Regions from separate parts of the Camelimonas abortus genome, predicted to be linked through region 3. Evidence: predicted binding sites of a transcription regulator. Region 3 holds the regulator's gene; each other region holds the start of a gene.

Region 1 (4,912 bases), 910 kb from region 3:
TCTCGTCGATGAACAGGACGTCGCGCTCCTCCAGATTGGTGAGCTGGGCGGCGAGATCGCCGGCGCGGGCGATCACCGGGCCCGAGGTGGAGCGGAAATTGACGCCGAGCTCCCGCGCCACGATCTGCGCCAGCGTGGTCTTGCCAAGGCCGGGCGGCCCGACGAACAGCACGTGATCGAGCGCCTCGTTGCGGGCGCGCGCCGCCTGGATGAACACGGCGAGATTGGCCCGCGCCTGGGCCTGGCCGATGAATTCGTCAAGGGCGAGCGGACGGATCGAGGCCTCGATCTCGTCGCCAGTCTCCTCCGCCGCCACCAGACGCTGCGGCGCCGGCGCGGCCCCCCTTCCGGCTCCCCTGCCGGAGCCGCCGCGCCGCCCGCCTGCCCTGCCTGCTCCGTCCGTGCTGCTCATCCTGCTTCCACTTCCGGGGCTTCAGCCTGCGCCCGCCCGTCTTGCTGCGACCGCAGGCGGACCGCCCGCCGTCCCGTGTCCGTCTGTCCGCCGGCGCCGGCCGGCGGCGCTCACGCGCCCTTCGCCAGCTGCTTCAGGCCGAGGCGGATCAGCGTGCGCGCGTCCGCGTCCTCGCCGGCCTCGCGCATGGCCGCGGCCACCGCGCCGGCCGCCTGGGGCTGGCCATAGCCCAGGTTCACCAGGGCGGAGACGGCGTCGGCCGCGGCCCCGCCCTCCCCCGCGCCGGCGGGGGGCGCGGCGAGGCGCGCCGCCGCCATGTCAGTATGGCCGAAGGCCGGGGCCTTGTCCTTCAGCTCGGAAATGATGCGCGCCGCGAGCTTGGGCCCCACCCCCGGGGCGCGGCCCACCGCCGCCCTGTCGCCCATGGCGATGGCCGCGGCGAGGGCCGCCGGATCCAGCGCCGACAGCACCCCGAGCGCCACCCGCGCGCCCACGCCCTGCACGTTCTGCAGCAGGCGGAACCACTCCCGCTCCGCGTCGGTGCGGAAACCGTAGAGGCGGATCATGTCCTCGCGCACGTGGGTCTCGATGGACAGCGCCACCGCCTCGCCCGCGCGCGGCAGGTTCTGCAGCGTGCGCGTGGAGCAGTGCACCATATAGCCGACGCCGTGCACGTCGATGATGGCGTAGTCCTCGCCGACGCTGTCGACCACGCCCTTCAGCCGACCGATCATCGCCCGCCTCCCGCGGCCAGCAGCGCCGCCGCCCGCCGCGCCGCGCCGCGATGCTGGGCGTGGGTGATGGCCACCGCCAGGGCGTCGGCGGCGTCGGCCGACTCGGGCGCGGCCTTCGGCAGCAGCGCCTTCACCATGGCCTCCACCTGATGTTTTCCGGCATGGCCCACGCCCACCACGGTCTTCTTCACCTTGTTGGCGGAGTACTCCGAAACCGGCGCGCCATACAGCGCCGGCGCAAGCAGCGCCACGCCGCGCGCCTGGCCCAGCTTCAGCGTTGACTGGGGATCCCGGTTCACGAAGGTCTCCTCCACCGCCACCTCGTCCGGCGTCCAGGCGCGCAGCACCCCGGCGAGGCCGTCGTGCAACTGCCGCAGCCGCAGGGCGAGACCGTCGGCGTCCGACGAGCGCACGCAGCCGCACGCCACGAAGCTGAGGCGCGTGCCGGTGACGTCGATGACCCCCCAGCCGGTGCGGCGCAGGCCAGGGTCAATGCCGAGGATGCGAATCGTTTCGGTGGCCATGCTGCAATCAGACCGAACAAATTGTGAACATACAGTCAACATCCCACGGCTCCGCGCCCGGCCGGCGCGCGGCGGCGCGATGGCGGCTGTCCGGCCCCGCGCAGCAAAAAGGGCGGCCGCGGGGCCGCCCCTGGTTCGCGCGGCGCGGCGGCGCGCCTCACTCGCCGGAAAACTTCGCCATCAGCGCCTCGGAGAGGTCGAAGTTGCCGTAAACGTTCTGCACGTCGTCGTGGTTGTCGAGGCTGGCGACGAGGCGCAGCACCTTCTCGCCGGTCTCGTCGTCGACGGCGACGGTGTTCTGCGGGCGCCAGGTGAGGGCGGCCTTGCGGGCGTCGCCGAACTTCGCCTCGAGCGCCTTCGCCACCTCGTGCAGGCTCTCGGCCGAGGTGATGATTTCGTGGCCGTCCTCGCTGGAGACGACGTCGTCGGCGCCGGCCTCGATGGCGGCCTCCAGAACGGCGTCCGCGTCGCCGACGCTGGCGTCGAACTCGACCACGCCCACGCGATCGAACATGAACGACACCGCGCCGGTTTCGGCGAGGCTGCCGCCGGCCTTGGTGAAGATGGAGCGCACGTCGGAGGCGGTGCGGTTGCGGTTGTCGGTCAGCGCCTCGACGATGATGGCCACGCCGCCGGGAGCGTAACCCTCGTAGCGGATCTCCTCATAGGCCTCGGAGTCGCCGCCCTGGGCCTTCTTGATGGCGCGCTCGATGTTCTCCTTGGGCATGTTCTCGGCGCGGGCGGCCAGCACCGCGGCGCGCAGGCGCGGGTTCATGGCCGGGTCCGGCAGGCCGAGCTTCGCCGCCACGGTGATTTCGCGCGCCAGCTTGGAGAACAGCTTGGAGCGCGCCGCGTCGGCCTTGCCCTTGCGGTGCATGATGTTCTTGAACTGTGAATGTCCGGCCATGTGACCTCGTCATCCCTTGCGGCCCCGGCCTGGCCGGCGGCCCGTGATCCTGGACGGCATGAGGCGGCGCGCGTGGTCCCGCCAGAACCGCCGGCGCGCCGCCGCGGCGGGAGGCCCCTTCCGGGGAGCTCCGCCGGCGCCGCGCCTGCAGCGCCCTGCCATGCCGGTCTAACGCGGCGCCCTTATAAGACCATGACGGACAGCATGAAAGCGGCGCCGCGCAATCTCCCGGCACGGAAAACAGCCGCGACGCCCGGCCCGGTCACGGCTCCCAGAACGCCGGAACCGATTCCTCAAGGCCCGGGCCAAGCCGCACCGCCGCCACGCGCACGGCGAGGCCGGTGCGCGGATCGGTCTCCACGGCGACGCCGCACAGCGTCGCCGGGCCGGCGGCCGGCTCGAAGCGCGAGCCCGGGGTTTTCTGCAGGAAACGGCGCACCGGCTCGTCCTTCTGCATGCCGATGACGCTGTCATAGTCGCCGCACATGCCGGCGTCGGACATGTAGGCGGTGCCGCCCTGCAGGATGCGGTGATCGGCCGTGGGCGTGTGGGTGTGGGTGCCCACCACCAGCGTCGCGCGGCCGTCGACGAAATGGCCGAACGCCTGCTTCTCGCTGGTGGCCTCGGCGTGGAAGTCGATGACGATGGCGTCGCAGGCCTCGCCCAGCGGGCAGGCGGCCAGCTCGCGCTCGGCCACGGCGAAGGGGTCGTCCAGCGCCTCCATGAACACACGGCCCATCAGGTTCATCACCATGACCCGGCCGCCGGCGGCGGTCTCCACCATGGCGGCGCCGCGCCCGGGCGTGCCGGGCGGAAAATTGGCCGGGCGCACCATGCGCGGCTGGCGCTCGGCGAACACCAGCGCCTCGCGGTTGTCGAAGGCGTGGTTGCCGAGGGTCACCACGTCGGCGCCGGCGTCGAGCAGTTCGGAGCAGATCGCCTCGGTGATGCCGAAGCCGCCGGCGGAATTTTCGCCATTGACCACGACGCAGTCCAGCGACCAGCGCGACCGCAGCTCCGGCAGGCGCTCCGTCACCGCCTCCCGCCCCGCCCGGCCGCAGACATCTCCCAGAAACAGCAAGCGCATGGCCCCTCCGCCCGGCTGGCGGCCGCCCCCCGCCCCGCTCCCGCGGAAGCCCGGGGCGCGGCCGCGCTGACGCCGCGCGCCACAGGCGCGGCGTCCATACCCCAACGCCGGCTGGATAACACGACGCGACGGGCTGGCCTATGTTCCGGAAGCGGCGGCCGCAGATTTTCCTGCCGGACGGCCGGCGCGCCGGCTAGGCGCCGGCGCGCCCCGGCAGCACCAGCTCGCGCTCGGTGACGATGGCGTCGAGCGGCTGGTCGTGCGGCTGGCTGAAGGTGGTCACCCGCTCCTGGGCGGCGAAGGCGAGGGCGACGGCGCGCACGCCCGGCCGGGCGGCGCGCAGGCGCGCCAGCGCCCGGTCAAAATGGCCGGCGCCGTAGCCCAGCCGGCCGCCGTCGCGGTCAAAGGCGAGGCACGGGGTGACCACCAGGTCAGGATCGCGCTCCGGCGCGCCGGCCGTCGGGCCGCGGGTGCCGAAGCCGGCGTCGGCCAGCGGATCGCCCGGACGCCAGACGCGGAAGATGAGCCGCGGATGCGCCACCACCGGCAGGCAGGTGACGTAACCGGCCTGCGCCAGCAGCTCCAGCAGCGGCTGCGGATCGACCTCGGAGCGGATGGGCCAGTAGGCGGAGATGACGGAGACCGGGGCGGCGCCGACGAGACGCGGCAGCAGCTCGTCCATGAAGCGGCGGGCGATGACGCGGGCGTGCTCCGCACGCGCGGCCGGCGCGATCATGTCGCGGCGCAGCCGCGCCTCGTCACGCAGCGCCGCCTTGGCCGCCGCCGGATCCCGCAGTCCGCCCGCGCCGCCCCGGGAGGGCTGGCGTCCGTCAACAACGTTCATGCAGACCCCCGCCTTCGCGACCGGCGAAAGCGGCCGCCCGTGGAGGGCGGCGCCTGCCGCCGCCGGACGGCGACGCCGGTGACGTCAAGGGAAAACCAGCGCGGAGCCACAATGGCCGATGGAGTACGATCCCGGGCGACCTACAGAGTAGGTGGGCGCCGTATGTCCAGGTCCACGGACCTGGCCAGGGACAGCTCCCTTGGGATCGTTAAGGCCCCGGGGAAAAGCTCCTGTCGCGCCTCGCAGCCCCGCTGCCCCATACTTATGCGCGTCCGGCCGCGGATTCCAGTGGCCTGCGGCGCCGGCGGCCCGGTCAGGCCGCGTCGGGGCGCATTCGTGGTGGATTGCGGTGACAGCGCCGGCGCGCGCCCTGGCTGGCCATGAAGGCGCCGCACGGCGGGGCG
Region 2 (4,912 bases), 640 kb from region 3:
ACACCCGCGGCCACGCCGCTCTCGGAGACGATGGTCAGCAGGCCGATGTCGCCGGTGCGCTCCACATGGGTGCCGCCGCACAGCTCCACGGAGAAATCGCGCGAACCGTCGGCGGCGCGGCCCATGGAGACCACGCGCACCTCGTCGCCGTACTTCTCGCCGAACAGGGCGCGGGCGCCGGAGGCGATGGCGTCGTCCACCGCCATGAGGCGGGTGACCACCGGCGTGTTCTGCACGATGACGTCATTGGCGATGTCGGAGACGCGCGCCAGCTCCTCCGGCGTGACCGGCTTGGGATGGCTGATGTCGAAGCGCAGGCGGTCGGGCGCGACCAGCGAGCCCTTCTGCGCGACGTGATCGCCCAGAACCAGGCGCAGCGCCTCATGCAGCAGGTGCGTGGCCGAGTGGTTGGCGCGGATGGCCTGCCGGCGCCCGTGATCGACGCGCAGCTCCACCGCCTGGCCGACGCGCAGCTCGCCCTCCTCCACGACGACGTCATGGACGAAAAGATCGCCAGGCTTCCTGGTGGTTCCGGTGACGCGGGCGCGCAGGCCCTGAGCGACGATGACGCCGGTGTCGCCCACCTGGCCGCCGGATTCGCCATAGAACGGCGTCTGGTTGACGATGACCTGGGCGGTCTCGCCGGCCGCGGCCCTTTCGATCTCCGCCCCGTCGCGCACCAGGGCGACGACGCTGCCCTCGGCCTGCTCGGTCTCATAGCCGAGGAACTCGGTGGCGCCGACCCGCTCGCGCAGCCCGAACCAGATGCGGTCCGTGGCGGCCTCGCCGGAGCCCGCCCAGTTGGCGCGGGCCTGCTCGCGCTGGCGCTGCATGGCGCGCTCGAAGGCCTCGGTGTCGACGCCGACGCCGCGGGCGCGCAGGGCGTCCTGGGTCAGGTCGAGCGGGAATCCGTAAGTGTCATAGAGCGTGAAGGCGGTTTCGCCGCTGAGGCGGTCGCCCGGCTTCAGGTCGCGGGACTCCTCCTCAAGGATGGCGAGGCCGCGCTCCAGGGTGCGGCGGAAGCGCACCTCCTCCAGCCGCAGCGTCTCGGTGATCAGCGCCTCGGCCCGGCCCAGCTCGGGGAAGGCCTCGCCCATCTCGCGCTTCAGCGCGGGGAACAGCCGCCACATCAGCGGCTCACGCGCGCCCAGCAGCTGGGCGTGGCGCATGGCGCGGCGCATGATGCGGCGCAGCACGTAGCCGCGGCCCTCATTGGAAGGCAGCACGCCGTCGGCGATGAGGAAGCAGCTGGCGCGCAGGTGGTCGGCGATGACGCGGTGGCTGACCGACTGCGGCCCGTCCGGATCCACGCCGGTGAGGTTGGCCACCGCCATGATCAGCGCCCGCATGGTGTCGATGGCGTAGTTGTCGTGCGTGCCCTGCAGCACGGCGGCGATGCGCTCCAGCCCCATGCCGGTGTCGATGGAGGGACGCGGCAGGTTCACCCGTTCGCCAGGACCGATCTGGTCGAACTGCATGAACACCAGGTTCCAGATCTCGATGAAACGGTCGCCGTCGGCGTCCGGACTGCCGGGCGGGCCGCCCGGAATGTGCTCGCCGTGATCGTAGAAAATCTCCGAGCACGGACCGCAGGGGCCGGTGTCGCCCATCATCCAGAAATTGTCGGAGGTGGCGATGCGGATGATGCGGCTGTCCGGCAGGCCGGCGATTTTCCGCCACAGGCTGTGGGCCTCGTCGTCCTCGGCGAAGACGGTGACCAGCAGCTTCTCCTGCGGCAGGCCGAACTCCCTGGTGACGAGATTCCAGGCCAGCTCGATGGCGCGCTCCTTGAAGTAGTCGCCGAACGAGAAATTGCCGAGCATCTCGAAGAAGGTATGGTGCCGGGCGGTGTAGCCGACGTTGTCGAGGTCGTTGTGCTTGCCGCCTGCGCGCACGCACTTCTGCGACGACGCCGCCCTCACGTACGGGCGCTTCTCGGCGCCGGTGAAGACGTTCTTGAACGGGACCATGCCGGCGTTCGTGAACATCAGGGTCGGGTCGTTCCGTGGAACGAGCGGAGCCGACGGAACGATTTCGTGGCCGTTCCTGGCAAAGTAATCGAGGAAGGTCGATCGGATTTCGTTGACGCCGCTCATTGCTACACGCACTCGGGGACAGGGTACGGAGAGGCCGGTCGCCGCTCCTTCGCTCCCGTCTTCTAGTGAGACGCGCCGGCATTGTCGAGATTGCCGGCGCGGCGGCGATGCGGGCGCCCGCCCTTTCGCCGGCGAAGCGGCGGCGGACCGCGGCGCGGCGGCCGGCCAGGAGGTCTTTCCGGGGAGGATCCGGGGCCGGAGGGCGGCCCGCAAGGCGCTCTCCGCGCCTTCATGTCAGTGGAAACGCCGCCGTCCGGCCCCGGAGCAGCCGCCCGGAGCCGCCGGACGGGCGCCGCTCAGGCGTCGACGTCCTCGGCGCCTGGATCGATGTTGTCGAGGATGCGGTCGGCGAGCAGGCCGGCGTTCTGGCGGATGGCCGCCTCGATGCGGTCGGCGATCTCCGGGTTCTGGCGCAGGAACGCCTTGGCGTTCTCGCGGCCCTGGCCGAGGCGCTGGCTGTCATGGGAGAACCAGGCGCCGGACTTCTCGACGATGCCCGCCTTGACGCCGAGGTCGATGAGCTCGCCCAGCTTGGAGATGCCCTCACCGTACATGATGTCGAACTCGACCTGCTTGAACGGCGGCGCCACCTTGTTCTTCACCACCTTGACGCGGGTCGAGTTGCCGATGACCTCGTCGCGGTCCTTGATGGCGCCGGTGCGGCGGATGTCGAGACGCACCGAGGCGTAGAACTTGAGGGCGTTGCCGCCGGTGGTCGTCTCGGGCGAGCCGTACATCACGCCGATCTTCATGCGAATCTGGTTGATGAAGATCACCATGGTGTTGGAGCGCGAGATCGACGCGGTGAGCTTGCGCAGCGCCTGGCTCATCAGGCGCGCCTGCAGGCCCGGCTGCACGTCGCCCATTTCGCCCTCGATCTCGGCGCGCGGCGTCAGCGCCGCCACCGAGTCCACCACCAGCACGTCGATGGCGCCGGAGCGCACCAGCGTGTCGGCGATCTCCAGCGCCTGTTCGCCGGTGTCCGGCTGCGAGATCAGCAGGTCGTCAAGCTTCACGCCCAGCTTGCGGGCGTAAACGGGATCGAGCGCGTGCTCGGCGTCCACAAAGGCGCAGACGCCGCCTTTCTTCTGCGCTTCCGCAATGGTGTGCAGCGCCAGCGTCGTCTTTCCCGACGATTCCGGACCGTACACCTCGATGATGCGCCCGCGCGGCAGGCCGCCCACGCCCAGCGCGATGTCGAGACCGATCGAGCCCGTGGAGATGGTCTCGATCTCGACCGGACGGTCGTTCTTGCCAAGGCGCATGATCGAGCCCTTGCCAAACGTCCGTTCGATCTGGGAAAGCGCAGCGTCGAGCGCCTTTGTCTTGTCCATGGAGGAACCTTCAACGAGCCTGAGCGCGGGATGCGACATTGTTCCGTCCCTTATGGCATGAGGCGTCCAGCCGCTTCAATGCGTTGTTTGTACCCTATTTGTTCTTTTTTGCAAGTTCTGTTTCCGTTCGCGCCGCGCACGTTTTTCAGGCGCCCGGTCCCGGCCCGCGCCCGGGCGGAACCGCCCGGCGCGCGCCCGCGGACCAGGCGGCCTTGTTAGCCCGTCTGCGCCTTCACCGCCTCGATCAGCTGCTTGAGCGTGAACGGCTTGGGCAGGAAGACGAAGGTCTCGCCCTCGGGCAGGTTCCTGCGGAAGGCGTCCTCGGCGTAGCCGGAGACGAAGACGATGCGCGCGCCGATATTGCGGGCGCGCAGCTCGCGCAGCAGCGTCGGGCCGTCCATCTCCGGCATCACCACGTCGGAGACGACAAGGTCGACCGGATCGTCGCGTTCCTCGAGCAGCTGGATGGCCTCGGCGCCGGAGGCGGCCTCGAGCACCGTGTAGCCGCGGGCGGCGAGCGCGCGGGAGGCGAAGGCGCGCACCGCCTCCTCGTCCTCCACCAGCAGGATGACGCCGCGACCGGTGAGGTCGGCGGCGGGCTTGCGGGCGGGCGCGCCGGCGGCGGCGCCTGCGGCGGCCGCCGTCTCCTCCTGGCTCTCCACGTAGCGCGGCAGGAAGATGCGGAAGGTGGTGCCCTTGCCCACCTCGCTCTCGCACAGGATGTAGCCGTCGGTCTGCTTGACGATGCCGTAAACGGTGGAGAGGCCGAGCCCGGTGCCCTTGCCCACCTCCTTGGTGGTGAAGAACGGCTCGAAGATCTGCGACAGCACCTCGGGCGGCATGCCGACGCCGGTGTCGGCCACCTCGATCATCACATAGTCGGCGGCGGGCATGCTCTCGTCATAGCGGCGCGATTCCGCGGCGCTGACGTTGGAGGTGCGGATGGAGAGCCGGCCGCCGTCCGGCATGGCGTCGCGCGCGTTCACCGCCAGGTTCATGATGACCTGCTCGAACTGGTTGATGTCCGCCTTGACCGGCCAGATGTCGCGGCCGTGGTGAACGTCGAGATCGACGCGTTCGCCCAGCAGGCGCTTGAGCAGCAGCGAGACGTCGGCCAGCACGTCGCCCACGCGCATCACCTGCGGGCGCAGGGTCTGCCGGCGCGAGAAGGCCAGCAGGTGGCGCACCAGGGCGGCGGCGCGGTTGGCGTTGGTCTTGATCTGCATGATGTCCTGGAAGGACGGGTCGGTTGGCCGGTGGCGCCCCAGCAGCAGCTCGCAGAAACCGATGATGGCCTGCAGCACGTTGTTGAAATCGTGGGCCACGCCGCCGGCCAGCTGGCCAACGGCGTTCATTTTCTGCGCCTGGGCGAACTGCGCCTCCAGGGCGCGCTGCTCGGTGATGTCGAGGGCGTAGATGACGGCGCTCTCGCCCTCGCCCTCCATCTCCGAGACGCTGCTGACGTAGACGCGCACGCAGCGG
Region 3 (4,912 bases):
CGCGCACACGTAAACTTCGAGACGCTCCGGCAGCTTGATGATTCTAGGCTTCTCATCATGGGGAGGTCATGCGCCGTTGTGGCTACGAACGAACCGATTATGAGCGGCCACAATAGAATTGCGTTTGCCATACAGGTCTTGTGATATTCGGCGCGTTGACGATGGACGTGTCCTTGATGGCATTCTCTGGCAGTGTGCCCGTCTCATCCCCGTGCTGCGATACCCGCGAGCGCTTCGACCTGTACATAATCTGTTACCTGCAACTGGATTGTTGGATGGCGAAAAGTCGATATATGTCATCGACTCCCTGAAGTGGTCTCAAACGCTTACGAGATTGGCCGCGTCAACATGGACGCCAGCTGGGTTCCCGTCAGCGGCCACGGCGCGACGGAAATAGGGGGCGGAGACGCTGGCGGCGCGGGACGTTCCCGCCGCGACGTCACGCGCTGCAGGAACCACGCTGTCTTGATGCCGAAGGCCGCCCGGCCAAACTGCGCCTGACGGGCTTACAGGTTGTGGACTGTAGGCAGGCCGAAGTGCCGGGAAGTGGGCTGCGACCGTGTCCTGCTGACAGGCTGTTGCGATATCAGTGATCCGCGCGCAAGCCATGGCGGACCGAAAAAGCCGGGGCCAATATCTCGCCCAGTTAGATAGCAAGGATGACTTCACCGTGTATCCGCGAGGCGGCCCTCGGCAATATCATGGCGGACGGTTCGTGAACCGTATCAAACAGTTCAGGGACGCCACACGCTACGCCAAGCGACCCGAGAGCTGTTTTGTCGCCGCATAGCTTGTCGCAGCCCGCATCCCCCGTCAGACTTAAGATCCTGTCGAGTGTACGCCCTCGTGTAGCTTCTGATCGTATGCCTGTCGCTCATGGGAAGGCCCAGCCAATCGTGCTGCGTAGTACCAGATTCTTGGCTGCCCTTTCATGGTCTGTCAGTTCCGTCGTAATGAGTGCCCAAACAGATTCTACCAGTGAATTATGGGCCCGAAGCGCCCCACCACCAAAAAAGCAAACGATATTGCTTGTAACAATATGCTAGGAAACGTCAAGGGATGAAAGCGCGTCCGATCCCGATGCAACATGCCTCAAAACAGCCTGGGCGATCTTGTGGCGGCACGGACAGGATTAAATGGCGGATGGGGTGAGATTCGAACTCACGGTACGGTTGCCCGCACGGCGGTTTTCAAGACCGCTGCCTTAAACCACTCGGCCACCCATCCAGCAGCGCCGGCGCCTGTTTCCGGTTCCGGCGTCACGTCTGGCTGTTGCGCCAGCGCTCGCCCGCAGGCCGTCGCCGGACCCGCCAGGCGCGCCCGCGGCGCCGTTCGCGTCGCCCGCGCCCAAGGGCAGCGGTCTTTTTGCCGCCGCCGACGTCGCTTGGCAAGCCCGCGGCGGAGGCGAACGCCCGCCCGTTCACAAAAAGCGCCGGAAGCCTTCCGGGAGCGCAGGAGCGGCGTCGCCGGATGATGGCCCGGCGCAGGGCGGCGTCATCGCCGCTGCGGGCCCCAACGCCGGCCATCGCTGACAACGCCTGCACGGCCGGCGGGAGCGCGCAACGCCGCGCCGCAGACGCTTCGGCCCTGTCTGAACCCATCGCGACGCGGCGGTCCTGCGCGGGGGAAGCGCTCCGGGAAAGGGGGGCGAAGCGCTCCAGCCTCCCGGACTTCCGGAGCGCCTTCGCCCGCCGCCTGTGGCCTGTCACCGGGCTGCGGGTCGCTGCGTCGCGCCCGCCCGACAATTGATCCGCTCGACCGTTGCCGCGGCGATTCCCCGCGAGACAAGAGGGCATGCGCCGGGCGGTCGCCAAGGGCGCGCCGGCGTCAGTAGCGGCGCACCAGGCTGACCAGACGGCCCTGGATTTTCACCCGCTCTGCCGGCAGCACCCGGTTCTCGAAGTGCGGGTTGGCCGCCTCCAGTTCGATCTCGCGGCCGCGGCGGCGCAGGCGTTTCAGCGTCGCCTCCTCGTCGTCGATCAGCGCCACGATGATGTCGCCGTTGTCGGCCGTATCCTGGCGGCGGATCACCGCCAGATCGCCCTCCAGAATGCCGGCCTCGATCATCGAATCGCCGCGCACCTCAAGGGCGTAATGCTCGCCGGAGCCCAGCATGGCGGCGGGCAGGGGCACGAACTCGCCCTGCTGCTGGATGGCGCTGATCGGCACGCCGGCGGCGATGCGCCCCACCACCGGCACGGAAACCACCTCCGGGCTCCCCGCGCCGGCCTCGCGCGCCGCCTCCCGCGCCGGGGCCGCCCTTGCCGGCGCGGCGCGCCCGCCTTCCACCACCCGCGGACGGAAGCCGCCGCCGGCCGCCGCCGTCTCCGGCAGCCGCAGCACCTCCACGGCGCGGGCGCGGTTGGGCAGGCGGCGGATGAAGCCGCGCTCCTCCAGCGCCATGATCAGACGGTGAATGCCGGACTTGGAGCGGAGCGCCAGCGCCTCCTTCATTTCGTCGAAGGAGGGCGGCACGCCCGTCTCCTGCAGGCGCTGGTGAATGAAACGCAGTAGTTCGTGCTGTTTCGCCGTCAACATGGCGCCCATCCCCGCGTCCAGCATGCGTTCCGCGCCGGCTGCGCCGCTCCCGCCGCGCCGCCGCGACCCGTGTGGCCGGTCCACGTGCCCGGGCGCGGCCTGGCGCGCGCCGCCGGCTGGACGCGACCATACGAATCGCGCGGAAACAAATCATGAACATTGATAGCCTGTTCCTGGCTGTTCCGCAATCGGGGACTGCGCCGGGCAGGGCGCTCGCCGCATCGCCCGCCGCGCCAGCCATGCGCGGGAAGCGGTTGACAGTCAGGGCAGTACTGACCAGTATCATATTTGATATGACAAAAGGCGCGTCGCGCCGGTTGCGGTACGCCCGGTGCCGGCCGCGCCACAAGGGAGCGAAACATGGCCGCCAGCGACACGGACGCCGCAGCGATCGACGCCGCCAACATCGACATCGAGGCGCTGAAGGCGCGCTATCGCGAGGAGCGCGACCGGCGCCTGCGCGAGGACGGCAATGACCAGTACGTCGAGATGGCCGGCGCGTTCGCCCGTTATCTCGAGGATCCCTATGTGGAGCCGGGCTTCACCCGCGACCCGGTGATCGAGCAGGTGGAGGTGCTGGTGATCGGCGGCGGCTTCGGCGGCCTGCTCGCCGGCGGCCGCCTGCGCGAGGCCGGCGTCGATTCATTCCGCATCGTCGAAAAGGGCGGCGACTTCGGCGGCACCTGGTACTGGAACCGCTACCCCGGAGCCGCCTGCGACACCGAAAGCTACATCTATCTGCCGCTGCTGGAGGAAACCGGCTACATCCCCGAGCGCAAATACGCCCGCGCGCCGGAGATCCTCGCCCACTGCCGGCGCATCGCCAACCACTTCAACCTCTATCCCCACGCGCTGTTCCAGACCGTGGTCACCGAACTGCGCTGGCTGGAGAACGAGGGCCGCTGGCGGGCGCTCACCAGCCGCGACGACGAGATCTACGCCCGTTTCGTCATTCTCAACGGCGGCCCCCTGGAGCGGCCCAAGCTGCCAGGCATTCCCGGCATCGAGACGTTCCGCGGCCACAGCTTCCATACCAGCCGCTGGGACTACGCCTACACGGGCGGCGACTCCAACGGCAATCTCACCGGGCTGCGCGACAGGCGCGTGGGCATCATCGGCACCGGGGCCACGGCGGTGCAGTGCGTGCCGCATCTGGGCGAGTGGTCGAAGGAGCTTTACGTCTTCCAGCGCACGCCGTCCTCGGTGGACGTGCGCAACGACCGCCCCACCGATCCCGAATGGGTGAAAACACTCAGGCCGGGCTGGCAGCGCGAGCGCATGGACAATTTCACCGCCGTCGTCTCCGGCGCGGACTTTGACGTGGATCTGGTCAACGACGGCTGGACCGACCTGATCGGCAACATCCTGCTCGCCGCCCGCCGCCGGCAGAAGGCCGGCGAGCCGGTGGAGGATCCGCAAAAGCTCATTGAGCTCGCCGACTTCCAGAAAATGGAGCGCGTGCGCGCCCGGGTGGACGCCATCGTCCGCGACCGCAAGACCGCCGAGGCGCTCAAGCCCTGGTACAGCCAGTTCTGCAAGCGGCCGTGCTTCCACGATGAATATCTGCCCACCTTCAACCGCCCCAACGTGCATCTGGTGGACACCAACGGCCGCGGCGTGGAGCGCATCACGCCGCAAGGGGTGGTGGCCAACGGCCAGCTCTATGAACTGGACTGCCTGGTCTACGCCACCGGCTTTGAGGTCGGCACCAGCATCACCCGCCGGTTCGGCATGGAGGTGTATGGCCGCGACGGCGTCACCCTGAGCGAGCGCTGGAAGGACGGGGCGGAGACCTTCCACGGCCTGTTCTCGCGCGGTTTCCCCAACTGCTTCATCGTCACGCCGGTGCAGTCGGGCCAGAGCCCCAACTTCCAGCACATGCTGGCCGAGCAGACCCGGCACATCGCCTGGATCCTGCAGCGCATGCGCGAGCGCGGCGCCGTCACCGTGGAGTGCTCCCAGGCCGCCCAGGACGCCTGGGTGAAGACCTGCGTGGACGTCGCCCGCGCCCGCGTGCCTTATCTGGAGGCCTGCACGCCCGGCTACTACAACAACGAGGGCAAGGTGGGACAGCTGCGCGAGCTGAAGAACAACCAGTACTGGCGCGGCCCCACGGTGTTCCTGCGCATGTGGGAGGCCTGGCGGGCGAAAGGCGACATGGACGGGCTGGAATTCGGCTACGCGCAGCGCGCCGCGGCTGAATGAGGCCGCCGCCTCCGCCGGCCGGGCGGCGGACGGGGACAGGGCGCGACGGCGCATGGCGCGGGCTGCGGATGGCCCCGTCGCCTGCGGGATCACGGCGGACCATGCGCCGCCAGACCCGCCGGCAGGGCGGCTCGCATGGCTGGCGGAGGAGGCCGGTCTCGCGATGCAG

What was found. Region 3 encodes LexA, which represses DNA repair genes until DNA is damaged. Its sites were predicted from a motif close to TGTTCNNNNTGTGTTCNG; they were not measured.
Region 1: the regulator LexA is predicted to act here: its motif matches at 1,683-1,700, upstream of ruvC (crossover junction endodeoxyribonuclease RuvC).
Region 2: the regulator LexA is predicted to act here: its motif matches at 3,519-3,536, upstream of recA (recombinase RecA).

The regions. Positions count from the first base shown of each region.
Region 1 covers NZ_JBHLWR010000006.1:2,093,721-2,098,632, forward strand. Annotated here, with positions in the region: gene ruvB (Holliday junction branch migration DNA helicase RuvB) at 1-412, opposite strand, end outside; gene ruvA (Holliday junction branch migration protein RuvA) at 523-1,146, opposite strand; gene ruvC (crossover junction endodeoxyribonuclease RuvC) at 1,143-1,670, opposite strand; gene ACFFJB_RS11350 (YebC/PmpR family DNA-binding transcriptional regulator) at 1,828-2,577, opposite strand; gene ACFFJB_RS11355 (TIGR00282 family metallophosphoesterase) at 2,840-3,664, opposite strand; gene ACFFJB_RS11360 (5-formyltetrahydrofolate cyclo-ligase) at 3,858-4,508, opposite strand; RNA gene ssrS (6S RNA) at 4,608-4,760, opposite strand.
Region 2 covers NZ_JBHLWR010000006.1:547,462-552,373, reverse strand. Annotated here, with positions in the region: gene alaS (alanine--tRNA ligase) at 1-2,096, opposite strand, end outside; gene recA (recombinase RecA) at 2,393-3,469, opposite strand; gene cckA (cell cycle histidine kinase CckA) at 3,646-4,912, opposite strand, start outside.
Region 3 covers NZ_JBHLWR010000006.1:1,183,051-1,187,962, reverse strand. Annotated here, with positions in the region: tRNA gene ACFFJB_RS07500 (tRNA-Ser) at 1,138-1,227, opposite strand; gene lexA (transcriptional repressor LexA) at 1,828-2,538, opposite strand; gene ACFFJB_RS07490 (flavin-containing monooxygenase) at 2,899-4,743, shown strand.